DNA from 2 places in the Sphingobium naphthae genome. Region 2 is predicted to be linked to the other one. Evidence: riboswitches for the same ligand, from Rfam matches in the RefSeq annotation. Region 2 holds a riboswitch; the other holds the start of a gene.
The links. A riboswitch is a leader RNA that binds a small molecule or an ion and turns the genes downstream of it on or off. The one in region 2 is predicted to bind cobalamin.
Positions count from the first base shown of each region.

Region 1: it holds a riboswitch for cobalamin, as region 2 does, so the genes downstream of both, ACGGKE_RS16165 (putative oxygenase MesX) here and ACGGKE_RS05295 (TonB-dependent receptor plug domain-containing protein) in region 2, are expected to answer to the same signal.

Region 1 covers NZ_CP171455.1:227,184-238,785, reverse strand. The annotation lists rRNA gene ACGGKE_RS16190 (23S ribosomal RNA) at 1-1,361, shown strand, start outside; rRNA gene rrf (5S ribosomal RNA) at 1,480-1,594, shown strand; tRNA gene ACGGKE_RS16180 (tRNA-Met) at 1,779-1,855, shown strand; partial or broken gene ACGGKE_RS16175 (laccase domain-containing protein) at 2,038-2,325, opposite strand; partial or broken gene ACGGKE_RS16170 (methionine synthase) at 2,475-3,179, opposite strand; partial or broken gene ACGGKE_RS16165 (putative oxygenase MesX) at 3,184-3,768, opposite strand; cobalamin riboswitch at 3,894-4,141, opposite strand; gene ACGGKE_RS16160 (acyl-CoA thioesterase) at 4,296-5,105, opposite strand; cobalamin riboswitch at 5,206-5,442, opposite strand; gene ACGGKE_RS16155 (DUF3072 domain-containing protein) at 5,686-5,913, opposite strand; gene ACGGKE_RS16150 (dimethylarginine dimethylaminohydrolase family protein) at 6,036-6,953, opposite strand; gene ACGGKE_RS16145 (cation:proton antiporter) at 7,051-8,346, opposite strand; gene ACGGKE_RS16140 (PAS domain-containing protein) at 8,400-11,495, opposite strand.
Region 2 covers NZ_CP171454.1:1,081,279-1,092,880, forward strand. The annotation lists gene ACGGKE_RS05265 (arginine N-succinyltransferase) at 1-453, shown strand, start outside; gene ACGGKE_RS05270 (N-succinylarginine dihydrolase) at 450-1,709, shown strand; gene ACGGKE_RS05275 (hypothetical protein) at 1,737-1,952, shown strand; gene ACGGKE_RS05280 (cobyric acid synthase) at 2,021-3,484, shown strand; gene ACGGKE_RS05285 (TonB-dependent siderophore receptor) at 3,659-5,734, shown strand; gene ACGGKE_RS05290 (DUF4198 domain-containing protein) at 5,756-6,388, shown strand; cobalamin riboswitch at 6,483-6,666, shown strand; gene ACGGKE_RS05295 (TonB-dependent receptor plug domain-containing protein) at 6,803-8,746, shown strand; gene ACGGKE_RS05300 (DUF1636 domain-containing protein) at 8,748-9,146, shown strand; gene cobT (nicotinate-nucleotide--dimethylbenzimidazole phosphoribosyltransferase) at 9,143-10,162, shown strand; gene ACGGKE_RS05310 (histidine phosphatase family protein) at 10,159-10,728, shown strand; gene cobS (adenosylcobinamide-GDP ribazoletransferase) at 10,725-11,447, shown strand; gene ACGGKE_RS05320 (threonine-phosphate decarboxylase) at 11,444-11,602, shown strand, end outside.

The DNA.
Region 1 (11,602 bases), on a different replicon from region 2:
GTGGGCCTGGTGGTGTGTGACGGATGGCGTAACTTGTTCGGCCTTATTGGATTGGTCCGGGCAGGGAAGTTGTCCCAGGAAATAGCCCCACCGTATAGACCGTACCCTAAACCGACACAGGTGGAATGGTAGAGTATACCAAGGCGTTTGAGAGAAGTATCCTGAAGGAACTCGGCAAATTGCCTCCGTACCTTCGGAAGAAGGAGGCCCCACATATGCGCAAGCACTTGTGGGGGGCACAGGCCAGGGGGTAGCGACTGTTTAGCAAAAACACAGGGCTCTGCTAAGTCGGCTTCAAGACGACGTATAGGGCCTGACGCCTGCCCGGTGCCTGAAGGTTAAGAGGAGGAGTGCAAGCTCTGAATTGAAGCCCAGGTAAACGGCGGCCGTAACTATAACGGTCCTAAGGTAGCGAAATTCCTTGTCGGGTAAGTTCCGACCTGCACGAATGGCGTAACGACTTCCCCACTGTCTCCAGGATATGCTCAGCGAAATTGAATTCTCCGTGAAGATGCGGAGTACCCGCGGTTAGACGGAAAGACCCCGTGCACCTTTACTGCAGCTTCAGAGTGGCATTAGGAAAGAACTGTGTAGCATAGGTGGGAGGCTTTGAAGCGATGACGCCAGTTGTCGTGGAGCCATAGGTGAAATACCACCCTGTTGTTTTCTGATGTCTAACCTCGCACCGTCATCCGGTGCAGGGACCCTCTGTGGCGGGTAGTTTGACTGGGGCGGTCGCCTCCTAAAGAGTAACGGAGGCGCGCGATGGTGGGCTCAGGACGGTTGGAAACCGTCTGTTAGAGTGCAATGGCATAAGCCCGCCTGACTGCGAGACTGACAAGTCGAGCAGAGACGAAAGTCGGTCATAGTGATCCGGTGGTCCCTCGTGGAAGGGCCATCGCTCAACGGATAAAAGGTACGCCGGGGATAACAGGCTGATGATTCCCAAGAGCTCATATCGACGGAATCGTTTGGCACCTCGATGTCGGCTCATCACATCCTGGGGCTGGAGCAGGTCCCAAGGGTTTGGCTGTTCGCCAATTAAAGTGGTACGTGAGCTGGGTTCAGAACGTCGCGAGACAGTTTGGTCCCTATCTGCCGTGGGCGTCGAAATTTGAGAGGAGTTGACCCTAGTACGAGAGGACCGGGTTGAACATGCCTCTGGTGTACCTGTCGTCCTGCCAAGGGCGCAGCAGGGTAGCTATGCATGGACGGGATAACCGCTGAAAGCATCTAAGCGGGAAGCCTCCCTCAAGATAAGATTTCATCGAGCCGTGATAGACCATCACGTTGATAGGTCGGATGTGGAAGCGCAGTAATGCGTGGAGCTAACCGATCCTAATTGCTCTGTTCGCGCTTAAGGGCCCCACCATCAACGACAGCTCTGATCTGTCGCCAGATGGCGGTCGTGAAAGCAGCCAGATATCAAGATAAAGTCCGCACGGGCATCGATTAAACCCAAAAGCGCCAGCTCCATTGCTTGGTGACCATAGCGTCAGTGACCCACCCGATCCCATCCCGAACTCGGCCGTGAAACCTGACTGCGCCGATGGTACTGTGGCTCAAGCCCCGGAAGAGTAGGGCGTCGCCAGGCATTGAAGCTCGCGCTTTTGACAATAAACCCATTCACACCCCTCCCGGGCAAAACGCCAACGGGCCGCAAGGCCCGCAAGGCCAAATGGCCGCCCGGACCCGGCATCAGCCGGGGAGGACAGCCCAAGGATGCGCCCAAAAACATGGATGCATCCGCCGGCGACTGAGGACCGGATATACCACGGCGCGGGATGGAGCAGCCCGGTAGCTCGTCAGGCTCATAACCTGAAGGTCGCAGGTTCAAATCCTGCTCCCGCAACCAAATCCCCCAAGCAGCACATAGCCACAGGCCAACAGCCCAAAGGACTGGGCGTCGTAGCGTCATCGCCCCACGCGAAAAACCTCAAGAGCTGCGGCACATATGTCGTCCCCATCGGGCGAGTTATCCACACAGACCGACCTTCAGCAACCAGGCGCGTCTTTCGCACCCGCCACTCTGCGCCCTCACGCGGGCACCCCGATCATCGACATCTGCCGGCCATAGCCCGGCTCGCCCAGATGACAGGAACGGCGATAGCTGAAGAAGCGATCGGGCTGCGCATAGGTGTCCTCGTCCAGCATCTCCACCCGCGCCACCCCCGCCGCCGCCAGGCGCGCCGCCACATAGCCGCCAATGTCGAACTGCAGATGCCCCGCACGACCCGACGAAAAATACCGCCCATTCTCCCCAGCCCCAGCCTCGAAACGATGGGTGAGTGAGTATGGCAATGATCGCGACCGCCCATGACTCGGATATTTTTCCGTTGTGCGGGTGGCAAGGATCGCTGCAAAGGCTGACCTTCCGGTTTTGGTCAGAGACAGGGGGCGAGCCGCTACGGTCAGGAGGATCGTCGCGCCGATCCTCCTGATCGCCAAACATGTGCGCTGACCTTGCCGGCTTGTCAGGCGGCCGAGAGTTCCTGCCGGACGATCTCGGCGCCGGCGCCCAGAGCGTTCAGCTTGCCCCGCGCAATGCCCCGGGAGAGGGGGGCCATGCCGCAATTGGTCGACGGATAGAGCTTGTCGGCGTCCACGAACGCAAGCGCCTTGCGCAGCGTTTCGGCAACATCCTCCGGCGTCTCGATCCTATCGCTCGCCACATCGATCGCCCCCACCATCACCTTCTTTCCGCGGACCAGTTCGATCAGCTCCATCGGGACGTGGGAGTGGTGGCATTCCAGCGAGATAATATCGATGCTGGATTTCTGCAGATTGGGAAAGGTTTCCTCATATTGCCGCCATTCCGACCCCAGCGTCTTCTTCCAGTCAGTGTTGGCCTTGATGCCGTAGCCGTAGCAGATATGGACCGCGGTCTCGCACGTCAGCCCTTCGGCAGCCTTTTCCAGTGTGGCGATGCCCCAGTCGTTCGCCTCCTCGAAGAAGACATTGAAGGCCGGTTCGTCGAACTGAATGATGTCGACACCCGCAGCCTCCAGTTCCCTGGCTTCCTCGCCCAGGATCCTGGCAAATTCCCAGGCCAGCTTTTCGCGGCTCCGATAATGGGCATCGTAGAGCGTATCGATCATCGTCATCGGCCCCGGCAGGGTCCACTTGATCGGCTGGTCGGTCTGCGCGCGCAGAAATTTCGCGTCTTCGACAAAGACCGACGTTGCCCAGGACCGGGTGGACATTGGTTGTGCGATGATAGGTCTTGCTGCTCGATACGCTCAGGCAGATGACGGGGGACTTGCTGGAATGGTCCCTGTAGGCATCCGAATTCAGGAAATGCCTGAACAATTTGCCATGCAGGTCGCCAAAGTCCTGCGGAGCCTCGGAACCCGGGTGCGTTTTCCTGTGGTGGGGCAGGACCACGCTGAAATCGTAATCGCGCACATAGGATGAGAAGTTGTTTCCGACAACGCCGGGGATGCGCTCATTGGTTTTTCGGTCGAGGATGCTGGTCTGGAGGATTTCGATCAGGGGAAATGCTTCGGAGCCGCGATCGGCGTCGACCTGCATTTCGACAGAGATGATCGTCAGTTCCACCGAATAGCGATCACCCTGAGGATTGTCCCAATGGGCCAGGGAGTTGAAACGATTATCGATCATCCGCAGGGTGTTGCGCAAATTCTCCTGGCGGCTGTCGCCCCTGGCTAGATTGGCGAAATTGGTCGTGATCCGCGTCGTGTCAGCCGGCCGGTAATTCTCATCGAAGGCAATGGTCTTGATCGAGAAGGTAAAGCTGCTGTCGGTCATGATCGGTATCCTACCTGCATGTGCCGGGCAGGAGGCCAAGGAAGAGCGCGCGAGAGATAGCTCGTGCGGCCGAAAGCCACGAGCCCTGCGTCAAGCGCGATCCACCGGAGGAACCCCCGTCCGAGGAAAGTTATCGCGTCGGAGGCAGGTCTCCTGGCTCACGGGTCATCACGCCAGCCCCGGCCTTCCCGCCGCCACTGCCGATCGCTCGGAACTGGCGTCAGTGACACGTCATGGGGCCGCCGCTCGCCGCTTACAGTTGCGGGGGCAGCGCCGGATTCCGCTCTCGCAAGCGCCACCGGCTTCCCGTCTTAGCCCTGTCGCCCGCCATCATCATGAACGGAAACAGGGAACCTCGACATCTTCTTCATCGCGATTTTCAAGACGCTCGTCAAGGCGTATATAAAGAAATCTTTATATCGCTCCGATGTGCGTGCTCGATGGAAGGACTATTGCAGCCACACGGCGCGCTTATCGCACGGCGGCGAAGCATAGGCTGAGCCTGGGTCGCTATGTCTGCCTCCACATCATAGCCCCTGGGTGAACAGACGTTGGACTGTCCTGTCGCGATCGATCGGCTTGGCGCGTCCTTCATCGTCCACCGACACCATTGTGAAGGTGGCCGTCGCGGCGTGGCGCCGCGCGCCATCCAGCAGATTTTCGGCCCAAAGCTCAACTTCTGTCAGGATGGAACTACGACCGATCTCCCGTACCTGGGAGATGAGTTCGATCATCTCGCCCTCATGAACGGGAGAGACGAAATCAATGCGATGGGACGCCGCCATGACGATCACGGCGCGACTGCAGCGCGTCGCTGCGATGAAGGCTGCCTTGCCCATCATCTTCAGCGCGTCGCCGCCATAGAGGGTGCCATAATGGTTCGTTTCGCCCGGGAAGACCATGTCGACCATATGGAGCCGGCCATCGTCTGTCGGTGCGGCGTCCTTGAGCGGCGGCAAGGGCAAGCGCGTGTCCGGTCCCTTCACCGCCACGAGCGTGAAGCGCCCGCGCGTGCAGAGGCGCCTCTCGGCGTTCACCGTGCCCTCCGCGATCAATTCGACCTCGACATCGAGCGACCTGCGCCCGACGCGGATGATACGGGCGGTCGCCTCGATCATCTCGCCTCTATGAGCGGGCGCGGCGAAATCGATCTTTTCCGACGAGGCGGTGACGAATGGTGCGCGACCATGGCGCGCGGCCGCGATAAACGCGATCTTGTCCATATGGGCTAGCGCCACGCCTCCGAACAGCGTGCCATGGTGATTGGTATTCCCGGGGAAGACCATATCGATCACTTGCAGGGCGGCGGCGGGCGCCTGGGGGATGTGGATAGTCATGGCTCTCGCAATATGTGCGGGAGGACGCAGTCCAGGCGCAAACATGCCAGGGCCCGACTGGCCCTCGCACAGCAGCGGCCAGACCGGACACCCCGCCGGTGGTCGTTATCGCGTCGGAGGCAGGTCTCCTGGCTCACGGGTCGACACGTCGGTCCCGGCCTTCCCAGCGCCATGCCCAATCGCTCGGGGCAGACCGCCAGTGGCGCATCCAGGGGCCGCCGCTCGCCGCATACAGTTGCGGGGGCAGCGCCGGATTCCGCCCTTGCGAGCGCCACCGGCTTCCCGTCTTAGCCCCACCCCAAAGCTGAGATGAGGAACCTCGACCATCGGCAGATCGCAAGGATTGGTCCGGTCGTCAAGAATGGCGCATGTCGATGGGGAGGATCAAAAGCTGCGAGAGCATGTGCGAGGTCGCGATAAGACCGACCAAGAAGGCGGTGCCCGTTGCAAATCCTACAGTAACCAGCGACATGCGTGTCCATCATCGGAACAATGCAATGTGGCGAGCTGCGAAGGGACCGCTCCGCTGAACCAGATTTCAGCGTCAGCTTGTTCATGCATCAGTCAGGGTGCAAGGCGCTCACTCGCGGCCGAGTTGCGCTTTCAGCGCGTCGATCTCTTTCGACGCCTCCGCCTTGCTCAGTCCTTCGGCGGGCGCATCGACGCCGGCCTCTTCGCACAGGGTGGTGAGGTAGGAGGCTTGTGCGCCGGTCATCGGATCGTCGCCCGATACCCAGCTTTCCGGATCCTTCTCCGTATTGGAGCCGGGATGCGCATCGAGCTTGGGATTATGCAATTCGTCGGCCATGGTGAAGATGCTCCATTTGTTCCTAATTCGTTCTTGTCAAACGGGCGTGCGTGCGGAACGTTCCCGAAGCTTGCGTGAGCATTTTTGCAGGCGACGCATTTTGGTCGCAGCCGCCGACCCGCTCACTCCCCTGTGGGCACGCGGCGGAGCGGCTGCGTCAGGCAGTGGACGCCCCCGCCACAGGCGGTGAACTGCGAGATATCGACTTCCATGACGCGATAGCCCGCCTGGCGAAGCAGGGGCGGGACGATAGCATCGGTGCTGGTGACGATCCGCCGGTCGCCCAAGGACAGGATATTGCATCCCAGCGACGGCGCGACCGTTTCGGGAAGGGGGATGAGCGACACGCCATGCACGCTCAGCGCCCGGACGAAACCGGGGTCCAGCAGGTCGGCGCAGCCAATCGCCTGATGCCGGTCCACCATGCAGAAGATCGTGTCGAGATGCAGATGGTCGGAATGGAAAGGGCAGATAAGCACGTCCCAGCCGGCCGCGCGGAAGGGGGCGGAGAATTCCTCGACGCCAGCGGCCGAGCTGCGCTCGCCCGACATGCCCAGGATCAGCAAGCCTTCGCGGGCAACGCAGACATCGCCGCCTTCGATCGTGCCGCTCGTGATCCGCCGCACCGGCACGCGCCAGTCGCGATAGGCATTGGTCAAGCGGTCGACCTCCGCCTGGCGGTGCGGCATGGCTGGATTGAGCGCCACCATGCCCCAGGGCGTCGAGACGCCGACATCGCGGGTGAAACACATGTCGGCAAGGTCGGGATCGGGCGTCAACATGTGGCAACGCACGCCCTGCGACTGGAGCAACTGCACCAGCACGCCATGCTGCCGCTGCGCTTCATCCACTTGCGTCACCAGCCCCTGCGCGAGATTCTGCCGCGTCACGGCGCAGCAGGGCACGGGCGCTAGATAATGGGGCGGGCATAGCAGAACATCCGTCAGCCGGTCGGTTTCGCTCGACAGCTGGAAGGACCTGTCTTCAAACGCAAAGGGTGCAGCGGTCGCGCCATCATAAGCGCCAAAATCGATTTTCATGATCGTCTCCTGCCGCCTGTAACCCCCTGTTCTGCGCGCCGTTCCCCGGCGTCCCACGTATTGAAACGCAGGTTAAGCTGTTTTCCGGCGGCTTTGCTCATTTGGCGACGTCGTCATTCGCCCGTCCCGGGTCCGGTTGGTCGGGGTCTCGACCCTGCTGCCGGTCCATGGCGCGCATGACCGGCGTGACGCTGAGGCCGTGGAGCAGGATGGACAGAAGCACCACCAGGCCAATGATCGCCCAGAGCCGCTCGCCCGATCCGAAATCGCCATGGTTGAGTGCATAAGCGAGATAGTAGAAGGACCCGACGCCGCGGATGCCGAAGAAGGCGAGCGTCATCTTCTCGCTGCGCTCGGCCGGCATGCCGATGAGGCCGATCAGTCCCGCGGCCGGTCGCACGATAAGGATGATCGCGATGGCGGCGACCAGATCCTGCCAGACCAGCGGCGCCAGCAGTCCGCTGACCAGCGCGCCGCCGAACAGGATCAGCAGCACCATCATCGCCAGCCGCTCCACCTGTTCGGTAAGGGCATGCATGTCGCGCTGAAACTCATGATCGCGGTGCGACCGGCGCAGCGTCAGGGCGGTGACGAACACCGCCAGGAACCCATAGCTGTCGAGCATCTCTGCGACGCCGTAAGAGATCAGGGTAGCCGCGATCGCGATCAGCCCGTCGCCGGTCTGAACCAGCCGGCTGCGGGCCGGGACATGGAAGGTCAGCCAGCCGAACAGCCAGCCCACGGCCCAGCCGCCCAGCAGGCCGACCGACACTTCCCACAGCACATCATGGAGCAGCCATTGCTGCAGCCAGGACTCGGACGCGCTCGACGCAGCGGCCAGCGCGATCGCCAGATTGACGAAGGGGAAGGCAAGCCCGTCATTGAGCCCGGCTTCGGACGTGAGGCCGAACCGCACCTCGTCCTCCTCGCCGCTTTTGGGCGGGCCGACCTGCACGTCGGCGGCCAGCACCGGGTCGGTGGGCGCAAGGCAGGCGCCCAGCAGCAGCGCGACCGGCCAGGGCAGGCCGAGCAGAGTGACGCCGATCAGCATGATCGCGGCGATCGACAGCGGCATGGTGATGCCCAGCAGCCGCCAGGTGACGTTCCACCTGCGCCAGCTGAAGAGGCGATCGAGCTTCAGCCCCGCGCCCATCAGCGCGATGATGACGACGAATTCGGTCAGCCGTTCGGCAATGTCCGGCAGGATCATGGGCAAGGGGCGAAAGCTGACGGCCGGGATGAGGAAGATGGCGGCCCCGGCCGCCATGCAGATGATCGGCAGCGAGAGCGGCAGGCGCTTCAGCGCCAGCGGCAGCCACGCCACCAGCGTGATCAGCACGCCCGCGCCGGTCAGCCAGAGAATATAGGGTTCGGGAGAGGAAAAAGCCGACATTCCAGCTTAACCCTGAAATGCCGCCTTATGTTCACCGGTATGTTCACCGGCGATCAGGGCGCCGGCGCGAGCGTCTCGATCATCTCGCGTATCTTGGCCGAGAGGACATCCATGGCGAAGGGCTTGGCAATCATTTCCATACCCTGACCCAGAAACTCCCCGCGGATCGCGGCGCGCTCAGCATAGCCGGTGATGAAGAGGATGCGAAGGTCCGGTCGGTCGCCGCGCAATATGTCGGCAAGCTGGCGTCCGTTCATCCCCGGCAGGCCCACGTCGCTGATCAGCAGGTCGATGCGGCGCATGGTCTGCGCCAGCGCGATCGCGGCCTGGCCGTCGGGCGCCTGCCATACTTCATAGCCCAGGTCGTTGAGGACATCGCAGACCAGCAGCCGGACGGACGGATCATCCTCGACCAGCAGGACGCACTCGCCCGGTTCGGCGACGCGCACCTCGATCCCGGCCGCGCCCGCCTCTTCCTGCTCGCCGACATGGCGCGGCAGCAACAGCCGGATCGTCGTGCCCTGTTCGGGCACGGAAACGATGCGGACATGGCCGCCCGATTGCCGGGCAAAGCCATAGACCATCGACAGGCCAAGACCGGTGCCCGCGCCAATCGGCTTGGTGGTAAAGAAGGGGTCGAACGCCTTGGCGAGCACATCCTCGCTCATGCCCGTGCCGGTGTCCGACACGCAGATCTCGACGAAGTCGCCGGCCTGCAACCCGTCCACGCCATCGACCTGCGCGGCGTCCAGCGGACTGTTGCGCGCCTCTATGGTGAGCGTTCCACCATGGGGCATGGCGTCGCGCGCATTGATGGCAAGGTTGAGCAAGGCGCTTTCGAGCTGATTATGATCGGTCCTGACCAGCCAGGTGTCGTCGGCCAGGCGCACGTCGAGCCGGATATTCTCGTCCAGCGTCCGCCGCAGCATGTCCTCCATGCCGGCGACCAGACCGCTGACGTCGACCGCCGTCACATCGAGCGACTGTCGGCGCGAGAAGGCGAGCAGGCGCTGGGTCAGCGCCGCGGCGCGCTGGGCGGAGGTCATGGCGGTGTCTATATAGCGCGCGACGCGATCGGCGCGCCCGGTCGCCAGATGGCGTTGCAGCAGGTCAAGCGACCCGATCACGCCGGTCAGCATATTGTTGAAGTCGTGCGCTATGCCGCCGGTCAACTGGCCCACCGCCTCCATTTTCTGCGCCTGGCGCAGTGCCTCCTCGGCGGCGAGCAGCTGGCGCGAACGCTCCTCGACCCGCTCTTCCAGGCTGGCGTTGAGTTCGGCGAGCGCCGCCGTGGTGCGGACACGCTCGATATGCGCCCAGGACCGTTCGGCGACCGAGGCGATCAGCCGCAGTTCGGACGCGGTCCAGTCATGCGGTTCATGGTCGTGGATGGCCATCAGCGCGGTCAGGCGGCTGCCCTTGATCAGCGGCATGCAGATGGTCGCGGCGATGCCGATGTCCTGAAAGGTCTTGGCCTCATGCGGTGGCAGATCGCGCGCATTGTCGTTGATGATGAGCGGCAGGCCTGCGTGCAGCCGCTCCAGCGCGAGCGCCCCGAAATCCCGCAGGTGGTAATGCCCGATGATCGAGGGCGAACCGGGCGCCGCCCAGTCGCCCCGGATGGTGAAGCCGTCCTGATCCTCATCCATGTCGGCATAGGCGCAATTGGACAGGCCAAGATGCGTCGCCACCATGCGGGTGGTGATCGCCATCACGGCGTCCGCGTCATTGGCGTCGGCGATTTCGCGGCTGAGATCGTCCAGGAAGCGCAGCCGCATCTCGTTGGCGGCCAGCGCCTCCTCCTGTTCGCGCTGCAGCGTCACGTCGGTGTGGATGCCGACCCATTCGCGCAGGCGTCCGTCGGCGTCGAACATGGGCACGGCGCGAATGAAGAAGCGGCGCCACTGCCCGTCCGCGCAGCGCAGGCGATGTTCGAATATGAACATGTGACGCTGCGCCACGGCTTCGTTCCAGGCATCGATCGTGGGCTGGGCATCGTCGGGATGGACGGCGTTCGCCCAGCCATAGCCCTGATATTCCTTCTCGCTCTGACCGGTAAGCGCGGCCCAGCCTGGCTGGTGGCCGCGCATTTCCCCGTCCGCGCTGTTGGTCCACAGATAGCCGTCGATCGCCGCGACGGCGGCCTCGAACCGTTCATTGCTGGCGGTAAGCGCCAGTTCGCGCTCCCGCCGTTCGGTGAGGTCGAGCATCGCGCCGATCATCCGGGTCGCCTTGCCGGAGGCATCGCGGATGATGAAGCCGCGGTCGAGCACCGGCGCATAGCCGCCGTCGGCGCGGGCGAAGCGATATTCGTCCGACCAGTTGACGGCTTTACCGTCGATCGCCTCATGAATGCCGTGGGCGACCCGCTCGCGGTCGTCGGGATGGATGTGGCCAATCCACCAGTCGCCCGTCGGGCCGACATCGGCGGGGCTGTAGCCGTAGGTCCGCTCGATCGCCTCGTTCCAGAGGACATGGTCGGTCGAGAAATCCCAGTCCCAGATCGCGTCGTTGGTCGCGCGGCTGGCCAGGCGATAGCGTTCCTCAACGCTGCGGAGCGCGGATTCGGCCTCGGCGCGCTGGCCGATCTCCGCGCGAAGGTCGTCGGCGCGGCCGTCGGTCAGCGCGATGATCTTGCGCAGCTCCAGCTGGGTCATGACCTGCCGCGCCAGCACTTCCAGCACGCGGCGCTCCTGATCCGTGACGCCCGCGGCGCGCGGCTTGTGGTCCAGGACGCAGAGCGTGCCGATCGGCACGCCGCTGGGCGCCCGCAGCAGCGCGCCTGCGTAGAAGCGCAGGCCATTGTCCGCGGTCACGAGCGGATTGTCGATGAAGCGAGAGTCCTGCCGCGTGTCCGGCACGACCATGAAATCATCCTGCAACAGCGCCTGCGCGCAGATCGACACGTCCAGCGGCATTTCGCGCACGCCAAGGCCCACCTGCGCCTTGAACCACTGCCGGTCGCTGGCGATCAGGTTGATGACCGCGATCGGCGCGTCGAGCGCCTGCGCCGCAAGCAGCGCGATGTCGTCGAAATCGGCCTCCGCAGGCGTGTCGAGGATGGCGTAGCTTTCCAGTGCCGCGATGCGTTCTGCCTCGCTCCAAACAGGCGAGAGTGGGGATGGTCTGCGCGAGGCGTCGATGGTCATGGCGCACCATTATCAGCCCAAGGGAAAAAGCAGCATCGAAATTGCCTTAACCTCGCGCAATATTGTCAGGAGGGCTCCCCTCCTTGTTCCGTGCCACCGCGATGGAT
Region 2 (11,602 bases):
TTTCAGGAGGCCGACGAGTTCAACGCGGTCAACGGCAACCAGTTCATCGCCGACCTGATGCCCAAGACGCCGATCTATACCGCGATGCTGACCGACAGCGCGCGTGCCGTCATCGGCCTGCCTCATCCCAATGGCCGTGCGGCGATGCGCATGCTGGAAACCGAAGGGTTCGAAAATGCCGGCTATGTCGATATTTTCGACGGCGGCCCGACGATGATCGGGCAGATCGACCAGTTGAAGACGATCGCCGCCGCGCGCGACGTGACGCTGGCCGCCACCCATGACAGCGGCGGGCAGAAGATGCTGGTCGCCTGCGGTCAGCTGGCGGATTATCGCTGCACCTGGGGCCTGATCCTGGAAAGCGCGGATGGCGCCATCTCGCTCGATGCCGACAGCGCCGCGCGCATCGGCCTGACGATCGGCGACGACTTCACCATGGCGGGACGCGCATGACCATCACCGAAATCAATTTCGACGGGCTGATCGGCCCCAGCCACAATTATGCCGGCCTCAGCCTCGGCAATCTCGCCTCCGCGCGCAACGCCGGCGCCGTGTCGCAACCGCGCGCCGCCGCGCTGCAGGGGCTGGAAAAGATGCGCGGCAACATCCAGTTGGGCCTGCGGCAGGGGCTGTTCCTCCCGCAATGGCGCCCCGACGCCCAATGGCTCGCGCGCCTGGGCACCGATGTCGCCCAGGCAGAGCCGCATATCCGCGCCGCCGCCATGTCGGCTTCCTCCATGTGGGCGGCCAATGCCGCGACGGTATCGCCCGGCGCCGATACACGGGACGGCCGCACGCATCTGACCGTCGCCAACCTCGTCACCATGCCGCATCGCAGCCATGAATGGCCCCAGACGCTGGCCCAGCTGCGCCTCGCCTTCTCCGACGCGCGCGCTTTTGCCGTGCATGATCCCGTGCCGCCGCCCTTTGGCGATGAAGGCGCGGCCAATCATATGCGCCTAAGCGAACGGCACGACCTGCCGGGCGTCGAAATCTTCGTCTACGGCCAGTCGGGCGGGCCCTTCCCCGCGCGCCAGCATGTCGAAGCGAGCAAGGCGGTAGCGCGGCTGCATGGTCTGGACCCGACCCGCTGCCTCTTCGTCCAGCAATCGGAAGAAGCGATCGCCGCCGGCGCCTTTCACAATGATGTGGTCGCCGTCGCCAATGAGCGGGTGCTCTTCATGCACGAACTGGCCTTTGCCGACAAGGAAGGCTTCTACACCGCCCTGCGCGCGGCGCTCCCCTGCGTGGAGATTGTAGAGGTGCCCGCGAGCGCCGTCAGCCTCGCCGACGCCATCCGCAGCTACCTCTTCAACGCGCAGCTCGTCACCCTGCCCGACGGCGTCATGGCGCTGGTGCTGCCGACCGAAGCGCAGGACACGCCGGCGGTCTGGACGTGGCTGCAGCAGATGGTGGGGGGCAATGGCCCGATCCGCCGCCTTATCCCGGTCGATGTGCGCCAATCCATGGCCAATGGCGGCGGCCCCGCCTGCCTGCGCCTGCGCGTCGTCGCTGATCCGGCCACGATCGACCCCCGCTTCCTGCTCGACGAGCGCAAGCTGGACGACATCGCCGGCATCGTCGCCCGCTATTGGCCAGAAGAGATCGCGCCCGACGATCTGGGCGACACCAGGCTGATCGCGCGGATCGAGCAATCATGGTTAACGCTTGTTGACCATCTTCAGCTTTCGGGCGATCTACTTCCCTGACGGGGGCGGCAACCCGAAGGGACGATGATGAAACGGATCAAGGGCCTCTTCACGATCAAGACCAAGTTTGAGGGTTTTCTGGTCATCTACGCGCTTGCCCTGGGCGCGACCGAGCGCGGCGTCGTCTATATGCACCAATATCCCGGCGTCGGCGGCCAGTTGCTCGCCCTCGCCTGTTCGGGCGCGGTCTTCATGGCGGGCGGCAAGATCATCGACGCGCTGGAATATCAGCGCGGCGCCTGATCGGCCGCGCCTGCCCCGTCCTTACCCCCGCCCTTGCCCTTGCCCCGGCGGCGAGGCAAGAGAACCCCATGGGCGCCATCATGCTTCAGGGAACCGGCTCGGACGTCGGCAAGTCGGTTCTGGTCGCGGGCCTGTGCCGCGCCCTGACGCGGCGAGGCTATCGGGTCCGCCCCTTCAAGCCGCAGAATATGTCGAACAATGCGGCCGTCACCGCCGATGGCGGAGAGATCGGCCGGGCCCAGGCGCTGCAGGCGATCGCTTGCGGCGTGGCGCCGCATACCGACATGAACCCGGTACTGCTCAAGCCCCAGGCCGATCGCACGTCGCAGCTCATCGTCCATGGCCAGGTGCGCGGTACGCTGGGGTCGGGCAATTTCCGCGCCGCGCGCGGCCAGTTGCTCGACGCCGTGCTGGACAGCTATGATCGCTTGAGCGGCCAATGCGACATCGTGGTGGTGGAAGGCGCTGGCTCCCCGGCGGAAATCAACCTGCGCGCCGGCGACATCGCCAATATGGGCTTCGCGCGCGCGGCAAACGTCCCCGTCATCCTGGTCGGCGACATCGACCGGGGCGGCGTCATCGCCGCGGTGGTCGGCACCCGCACCGTCATCGATCCGCAGGATGCGGCAATGATCCGCGGTTTCCTCATCAACAAGTTCCGCGGCGATCCGGCCCTGTTCGCGGACGGCTATCGCCAGATCGAGCAGCTGTCGGGCTGGCGCGGCTTCGGAGTCGTGCCCTGGCTCGGTGCCGCAGCGCGCCTGCCCAGCGAGGACGCCGTAGTGCTGGAACGCCGCGCTCCTTCCGCTGACGCCCCGCTCGTCATCGCCTGCCCGGTGCTGCCGCGTATCTCCAATTTCGACGATCTCGATCCGCTGAAGCTCGAACCCACAGTCGATCTGCGGATGATCGGACCCGGCCAGCCCATTCCCGGCGACGCCGCGCTGGTCGTTCTGCCGGGGTCAAAGGCGACGATCGCCGACATGCGGGCAATGCAGGATCAGGGGTGGGACATCGACATCCGCGCGCACCACCGGCGCGGCGGCGCTGTGCTGGGGCTGTGCGGCGGCTATCAGATGCTCGGCCGCACCATTTGCGATCCTGAAGGGGTAGAAGGGCCGCCCGGCGCGATCGACGGGCTTGGGCTGCTCGACGTCGATACCGTGCTGGCGGGCGCGAAGACTTTGGAGCAGGTGCGGGGCCACGCGCTGGCCGCCGATTTCACGGGCTATGAAATGCATATGGGCCGCACCGACGGACCGGATTGCACTTGCCCGTTCGCCAGGATCGGCGCCAGAATCGGCGACCGTCCCGATGGCGCGATCAGCCGTGATGGGCGCGTGATGGGCAGCTATGTGCATGGGCTGCTCGCCAGCACGCCCCTGCGCGAAGCCTTGTTGCGACAGATCGGGGGCGTATCGGCTAGGGCGGATTATGACCGGACGGTCGAAGAGGCGCTGGACGAGATCGCCGCCTTGCTGGAAAGCCACTGTGACGTCGACGCCATGATCGCGCTCGCCGCCCGCGCCTGAGCGCCCCGCTTCGTCTGAAAGCCGGGCCTCGTCCCGATACTATATGGTAGGTTCCAGCGCGGGCGGCTGGCCCCTATGAGCCCAGAAGCCTCTCAAAGGCCCTGCCTTCTCCCGCTATTGAATTACAATCTCATTAGCTGTATCGCGCCGGCAAATCACAGAACAGGGGAATATATGCGTTTTCACCGTTTGTCTGCGCTCGCGACGGTCGCCTTGGGAGCGCTTGCAGCGCCAGCCTGGGCCGCGGAGGAGGCGCCGCCGGTCGGCTCGATGGATGATAGCGACGTCATCCTGGTCACCGCCACGCAATATGCCGGCACGAAGACCGAAACGCCGATCATCGAGACGCCCCAGCCGATCACCGTCATCAGTGCCGAGCGCTATCTTTCGCAAGGCGCCATCAGCATCAGCGACACAGTCAAATATGCCGCTGGCGTGCTTGCCAATCCCTATGGTCGGGACACGCGGGTCGATGGCTTCAACGTGCGCGGCCTCGACGCCTTGCAGTTCCGCGACGGCATGCGCGATATCTTCTCCTACTACGCGTCCATCACATCCGACCCTTATAATTTCTCCCGCGTCGAAATCCTGCGCGGCCCCGCGTCCGTTCTGTTCGGCCAAGGCTCCATCGGCGGCCTCGTCAACCTCGTTAGCAAGACGCCCGACTTCACCACGCGGGGTGAAGTCAACCTCGTCTATGGCAGCTATGACCGCAAGGAAGTGCTTGGCGACGTCAATGTCGCACTGGCGGACAATCTCGCCGTGCGCCTCGTCGGCCGCGCTCGTGATGCCGACACCTTCATCGACCATGTCCCCGATGACCGGGTGATGCTGGCGCCTTCGATCCGCTGGCAACCGACCCCCGATACCGACGTCACGCTGACCGGCCTCTATCAGGAGGATGATACCGGTTCGACCTCGCAGTTCCTGCCCATTGTGGGCACCTTCAAGCCCAATACCGTCGCCGGCGAGCAACTGGATCGCTACACCTTCGTCGGCAAGGCCGGGTGGGACCGTTATGCGGGGCGTTCCCTGCAGGGTGGCGGTTCGATCACCCATAATTTTTCCGATGCCGTCCGGCTGAGCCTCAAGGCCCGGTACATCGACAGCGACCTGGAATATAATACCCATTATGCGGACAGCTATACCAATCCGCAGGACCCCTTCTCCGTCTATGGCACGGACGGCCGCACCATCGGCCTGACTGCGGATGCCAGCGACGCCCGGATGAACGTCTTTTCGACCGACAACAATCTGCTGTTCACGTTCAATACGGGCGCGAATATCGAGCACAAGCTTCTGGTCGGCATCGACTATAGCTGGAACAAGGTCGCCAAGCGCTATGACGGCGGACGTGAGATCGTCGATCTGTACGACATAGATTATGATGCCCTGGCGACCTATGATCCGACCGGCGCCTTCACGACCGAGAGCCAGAAGCAGCTCGGCATCTATGTCCAGGATCAGGTCCGCTTCTACGACCGCGTCTCCATCGTGCTCGGCGCCCGTCGCGACCGGGTGACCGGATCTTCCGGTCAGAAGGATCATGCGACGACGTTCCGCGCGGGCATCATTGGAGAAATCGGCGCCGGGCTCTCACCCTTCTTCAGCTACACGGAAAGCTTCCTCCCGGTGGCCGGCCGCATCGACAATGGCGATGGCAGCTTCGGCGATCCCTATACCCCCCAGACCGGCACGCAATATGAAGCAGGCGTGAAATGGCAGCTGGGTGCTCACACGCTCATCACGGCGACCGCCTTCAAGATCAAGGAGCGCAACCGCATCCTCTATCTCGCCGCGGGCGGCACGACGCAATCGGGCGAACTCAACACCAAGGGTTTCGAGATCGAGGCCAACCACACCCTCCCCGGCAACGTCGAACTGCTGGCCAATTACGGCTATACCAAGCTCAAGTCGGAAACGAACACGAACCTCGATTACATGCCTCGTCACACGGCATCGCTGTGGTCGACCAAGACTTTCGGTCTTGCGGACGAGGCGCAGCTCCGCCTGGGCGGCGGCGTCGTCTATAGTGGCAAGAGCGTGTCGACCAGTTCGGTCTGGTCGATCGTCACGCCGTCGCGCACGACCGTCGATGCGCTGGCCGAAATCAACTGGAACAGCTGGCGTTTCGCGCTCAATGCGACCAACCTGCTCAACAATCAATATTATGCGTCCTGCCTGGCCCGCGGCGACTGCTTCATCGGCGCGCCGCGCAACGTGATGGGCACGATCGGCTTCCGCTTCTGAGCGATGATGAGGAGAGAGAAGATGAAGACATTCCCGCTCGCGCTGCTGGCGCTCTTCGGCCTGACCGCCACTGCTCAGGCGCATGAAATCTGGGTCGAGCGCGACGGCGCCGGCCCCGCCCGCATCTATCTGGGTGAGCCCGGCGACACCCTGCCCGAAGGCGGCGACCCGGAGTTCGAGAAGCTGAAATCGCCCAGGCTGGTCCCCGCCGCGCAGGCAGCCCAGGTCCGCAAGGCCGGCTATATCGAGGTCGCTGCGCCCGCCGGGGACGTTCGCGTGACGGATGACAGCGTGTTCGAACCCTGGGGTGAAGACGGCAAGAAGCAGGGCGTCATCTACTATGCCCGCGCGGGGCGTGCCGACACGAAGGCGGTGCTGCCGCTCGAAATCGTGCCCACCGCGCCAGGTGCGGACAGCTTCACCCTGATCCGCGATGGCAAGCCGGTGCCCGCTGCCAAAATCCTGGCCATTTCACCCGACAAATGGTCGAAGAGCTTCACCACCGATGCACAGGGCCGCGTGGTGCTGCCGATCAACGCCAAGGGCCGCTACATCCTCAGCGCGACTCAGGAAGAGACCGGCAGCCTGACGCTGCGCGGCGCGCCGGTGGCCACCATCTATCACATGACGACGACCAGCTTCATGAACGACTGACACGCGCAAGCCCTTCGCGGCCGCCGCGAAGGGCTCCCAGACGGGCCGGCACAAATCGCCCGGGCGTGATTGACCGCCCCATGACATTCGATGTAACGGCCGCGACGCGACAGGTTCCCCGGAGACGGGGATGAAGATGGGAACGGGTACAACCCGGCTGCCCCTGCAACTGTATGCGGTGAGCCATCGGCCCTATGCCATTGGGACTCGTCCCGAGAAGGCGGCCGACCGGCGCTGATCCGCAAGCCAGGAGACCTGCCTGTCGCCGTCGTCTTTCGCGCGGACAGGGTGAGCCGGGCGGACGGGGGTAAACCCGCATGACGACAGGGAGCGCCGCGCTTTGCGCGGGCGATGTCGCGTGCCTTCCGGCCGGCATCGTCCGCGTGCGCGCGGCACAAGTCATAAGGGGTTACCATGTCGAGCCTGTTGCTCAGAAATTCCACCGCGCTCATCGCACTGTGCCTGTCCTTCCCCGCGCTTGCGCAGGAACCGCCCGAGTCCGACGCCCAAAGCGGCATCATCGTCACCGCCACGCGCGCACCGACGCCGCTGGAGCAAATTCCCGCATCCATCACCGTTCTGGACAAGGCGGCCATCGATCGCGCGCAGGACATCGGCGTGACCGAATTGCTGCTCCGCACGCCCGGCATCAGCATTTCACGCAACGGCGGCTATGGCACGGCGACGTCGCTGCGCATTCGCGGCGCGGAAACGGACCAGACCGTCGTCGTCATCGACGGGGTGAAGCTCAACGATCCCTCCTCCACCGGCGGCGGCTATAATTTCGCCAATCTGCTGATCGGCGATGCCGAACGAATCGAGCTGCTGCGCGGTCCGCAGTCCACGCTCTGGGGCAGCCAGGCGATCGGCGGCGTCGTCAACATCGTCACCGCCCAGCCGGACGCCTCGCTGGAGGGAAGCTTCGACATCGAAGGCGGATCGCGCGACACCGTCAGCGCCCGCGCCGCGCTGGGCGGCGTGTCCGGTCCGCTCAGCTGGCGCATCGGCGGCCAGTCCTTCACGACCGACGGCATTTCCGCCATCGCGCCGGCCTTTGGCGGCGGCGAAGCGGATGGCTATACCAACCGCAATGTCGCCGGTCGCGCCGAACTGGCGCTGAGCGCCAACGCCAGCATCGACCTGCGCGGCTATTATTCCACGGGTCGCGTCGAAATCGACGGCTTCAGCGGCGACGCGCCGGACTATAGCCATAACCGCGAATTTGTCGGCTATGCCGGCCTCAACTTCGCGCTGCTCGACGGGCGCCTGCGCAACCGGATCGCGTATAATTACACCGACACCGATCGCGACAGCTACAGCCCCGAACTGGAACAGCCGCTCAGCTTCGAGGCCGCGGGCAAGAACCGCCGATTCGAATATCAGGGCATCTTCGAACTGACGGATCGGATTTCCGCGACCTTCGGCGCGGAAAATGAGCGTTCGCGCTTCAAGAGCCGCTCGCCCTCGGGATCGCTGGCCGATCCCCTGCCCGACTTCATCACCGGCAAGGCCGAAATCACCAGCCTCTATGGCCAGGTGACTGTCCGCCCGCTCGACGGGCTGACGCTGAATGGCGGCGTGCGCCACGACGATCATAATCGCTATGGCGGCCGCACTCTCTTCTCGGCCGGCGGCATCTGGGAACTGCCCAGCCGCACCACGCTGCGCGCCAGCTATGGCGAGGGCTTCAAGGCGCCATCCCTCTATCAGCTGTTCAGCGAATATGGGAATGTGAACCTCGACCCCGAGCGCGCGCATGGCTGGGAAGCCGGCGTCCAGCAGGCGTTGTTCGGTCAGGCCTTCACGATCGGCGCGACCTATTTCGAGCGCACCACCACAGGCCAGATCATTTATAACAGCTGCTCGTTCGACAGCACCGATCCTTTGTGCGTGATGCCCGGCACGGACACGCCGCGCTGGGGCTATTATCTGAACGTGGCTCGCGCCGAGGCGCACGGGATCGAGGCGGACGCCGCGTTAAAGCTCGGCGGTCTGACGCTCGACGGCAATTATAGCTGGACAGTGGCGGAGGATCGCTCCGCCGGTGCCGCGACGGAAGGCAATTGGCTGCCGCGCCGCCCGCGCCACATGGCCAATGGCTCGATTTCCTATGACTTCGATTTCGGCCTGACCCTGGGGTCGGCGGTGCGCTGGTCGGGCAAGAGCTATGACAATGCGGCGAACACGACACGTCTGGGCGATTATACCCTGGTCGATCTGCGCGCCGAATATGCCCTGAGCGACAGCCTGCGCCTGTTCGCCCGGGCGGAGAATGTCTTCGACGAATCCTACATGACCGCCTATCGCTACGGCACATTGGGCCGCAGCATCTATGCGGGCATCAGGGGTCGTTTCTGACATGCTGAACCCGGTCGATCCTGGCCCCGCCGTGGTGGCGTGCAGCACATGCCGCCGCCCGGGGCAGGATCCGACAGGGCCACGGGACGGCGCACGCCTGATCGCGGTGCTGGAGCGGGTCCAGGCCAGCGATCCGGCCTATGCGGGCATCGCCGTCCAGGCGATGCCCTGCCTCTTCGCCTGCGGAGAAGGCTGCGCCGTCCATCTGCGCGCGCCGGGCAAGATCGGCTATGTGCTCGGCCGCTTCGAACCTGACGAGGCCGCAGCCCGTGCGATCCTCGACTATGCGGTGCATCATGCCGCCAGCGCGGAAGGCCGCGTGCCCTTTTCCGATTGGCCGCAGGGGGTGAAAGGCCGTTTCATCGTCCGCGTCCCTCCGGCGGGATATGTCACCCAATGATCAGCGTCTTTCCGTCCGTCACTGCCTTCGACGCCGCCCTGTCCGACCTGCCGGGTCCCGACCGGGCAGCCCAGGACGCGGCCGCGGCGCGGCAGGCGCAGCTGACCAAGCCCGCCGGGTCGCTCGGTCGGCTTGAGGACATCGCCATCTTCATGGCGGGGTGGCAAGGGCGTGCGCGACCTTGCCTTGACCAGGGTCGCGCGATCATCTTCGCCGGCAATCATGGCGTCACCGCCCAGGGCGTCAGCGCCTTTCCGGCCAGCGTCACTGCCCAGATGGTCGCGAATTTTCAGGCGGGCGGCGCGGCCATCAACGCGCTGAGCGGCGCGGCCGGGATCGACCTGCGCGTCGTGCCGATCGACCTCGACCGGCCGACCGACGACTTCAGCGTCATGCCGGCGATGAGCGCCGAGGATTGCCTGGCGGCGCTCAATATCGGCGCGGGGCAGATCGAACCGGGGCTGGACCTGATTGTCCTGGGTGAAATGGGGATCGGCAATTCGACCGCCGCGGCAGCTTTGTGCGCGCGCAGCTTCGGCGAAAGCGCGGCCGCCTGGGCAGGTCCGGGGACCGGCGTGCATGGCGACGGGCTTGCCCACAAGATCGCCGTCATCGATCGCGCGCTGGCGCTGCATCGCGACGCCCCGCTCTCCCCGTTCGAGACGCTGCGCCATGTCGGCGGGCGCGAGATCGCGGCCATTGCCGGCGCAGTGCTGCGCGCCCGCCAACTGGGCGTACCGGTGGTGCTGGACGGCTTCATCTGCTGTGCCGCGCTTGCCCCTCTGGCCGCCCACTATCCCGGGATCATAGATCATTGCATCGCCGGCCATGTCTCGGCCGAACCCGGCCATGCCCGCCTGCTCGCCCGGCTGAAGCTCGATCCGCTGCTGTCGCTGGGCATGCGCCTGGGCGAAGGAAGCGGCGCGGCGGTCGCAACCGGCGTCATCCGCGCAGCGCTGGCGGCCCATGACGGGATGGCGACCTTCGCGGAAGCATCCGTTTCGACATCGAAATGAACTCCTTCCCTCTCCATCTGCTGCGCCACGGCGCGCCGACCACCCCGGGCCTGATGCTGGGGCATACCGACATGGCGCCGACGCCGGAAGGGATCGATCAGTGCCTTCGCCAGGTTCGCGCGCTGGCCATTGAGCAGCTGATCGCGTCCCATCTTCAGCGCAGCTGCACGGCCGCCCAAGCGATCGGCGTCGATCATGATCTGACGCCGACGCTCGATCCCCGCTGGCGAGAACTGAATTTCGGCGAGTGGGATGGCCAGGCGCCGGCCGATATCGATCCCGCCGCGCTGGACCGCTTCTGGGCCGATCCCGACGCCAGCCCGCCGCCGGGCGGAGAGCCATGGTCGGGCCTCACCGCCCGCGTCGCCGCGGCGCTCGCCGAACTGACGCCGCGTCCGACGCTGGTCGTGACTCATGCCGGCCCGATGCGCGCGGCGCTGCATCTGCTGTGCGGCTTCGACATCGCCCAGCTCTGGAGCTTCGACCTCCCTTATGGTTCGCTGCTCTCCCTGCGTGTCTGGCCCGGCCCCAGGGCCGTGGCGCAGATCTCGGAGTTGCGCCAATGAAGCGGCTGATCCTCGCCATCCAGTTCATGACGCGCCTGCCGATGCCGTCCGTCGCCGCCGATGCCGAGGATTTCGCCGCGTCGATCCGCTGGTTTCCCGTCACGGGATTGATCGTCGGGGCGCTGGTGTCGGGCGCGGCGTTGGCGGGGACGGTGGTTGACGACTGGGCAGGCGCGCTTGCCGCGCTCACCGCCTGGATCGGCGTAACGGTGGCGCTTCATCTCGACGGGCTGGCGGACGTGGCGGATGCAGCCGGCGCGGCGCACAAGGACCAGGCGCGACTGCTGGCCGTGCTGCACGATCCGCATATCGGCAGCTTCGGTGTTGTCGCGATCGGCCTGCAATTGATCGCCAAGCTGGTGCTCCTCCATGCCCTGGTGGAACGGGACGCGCTGCTCGCGATCGCGCTGATCCCCTTCGCCGCCCGCATCGCTCCGCTGGGCTGGGCGCGCTGGCTGCCGCCGCTGCATGACGGGCTCGGCGCGCGCTTCCGCCATGCCGTGCGTCCGATCGACCTTGGCGCATGGGCGCTGGCATTGATGGCAGCCGCCTTGTTCCTGTCGCCTTCGCTGTCGGTCTTGCCCTTCGTCGCGCTGCTCTGGGCGCTCTGGCTCAAACGCCGGATCGGCGGCATTTCGGGCGACGGTCATGGCGCCGGAATCGAAATCAGCGAGACCGCCCTGCTGATCGCCGCCATCCTCTGGACCCTCCTCCGATGACCGAGGCCTGGCTATGGCATGGCGGCGCACTCGACGCGGCGCGGCAGCGGTTCGGGGGATGCGAGAGGCTGTGGATCGACCTGTCGACCGGCATCAACCCTGCCCCCTGGCCGGGTGCGGCCACCATGGCCATAGACTGGCGACGCCTGCCCGAA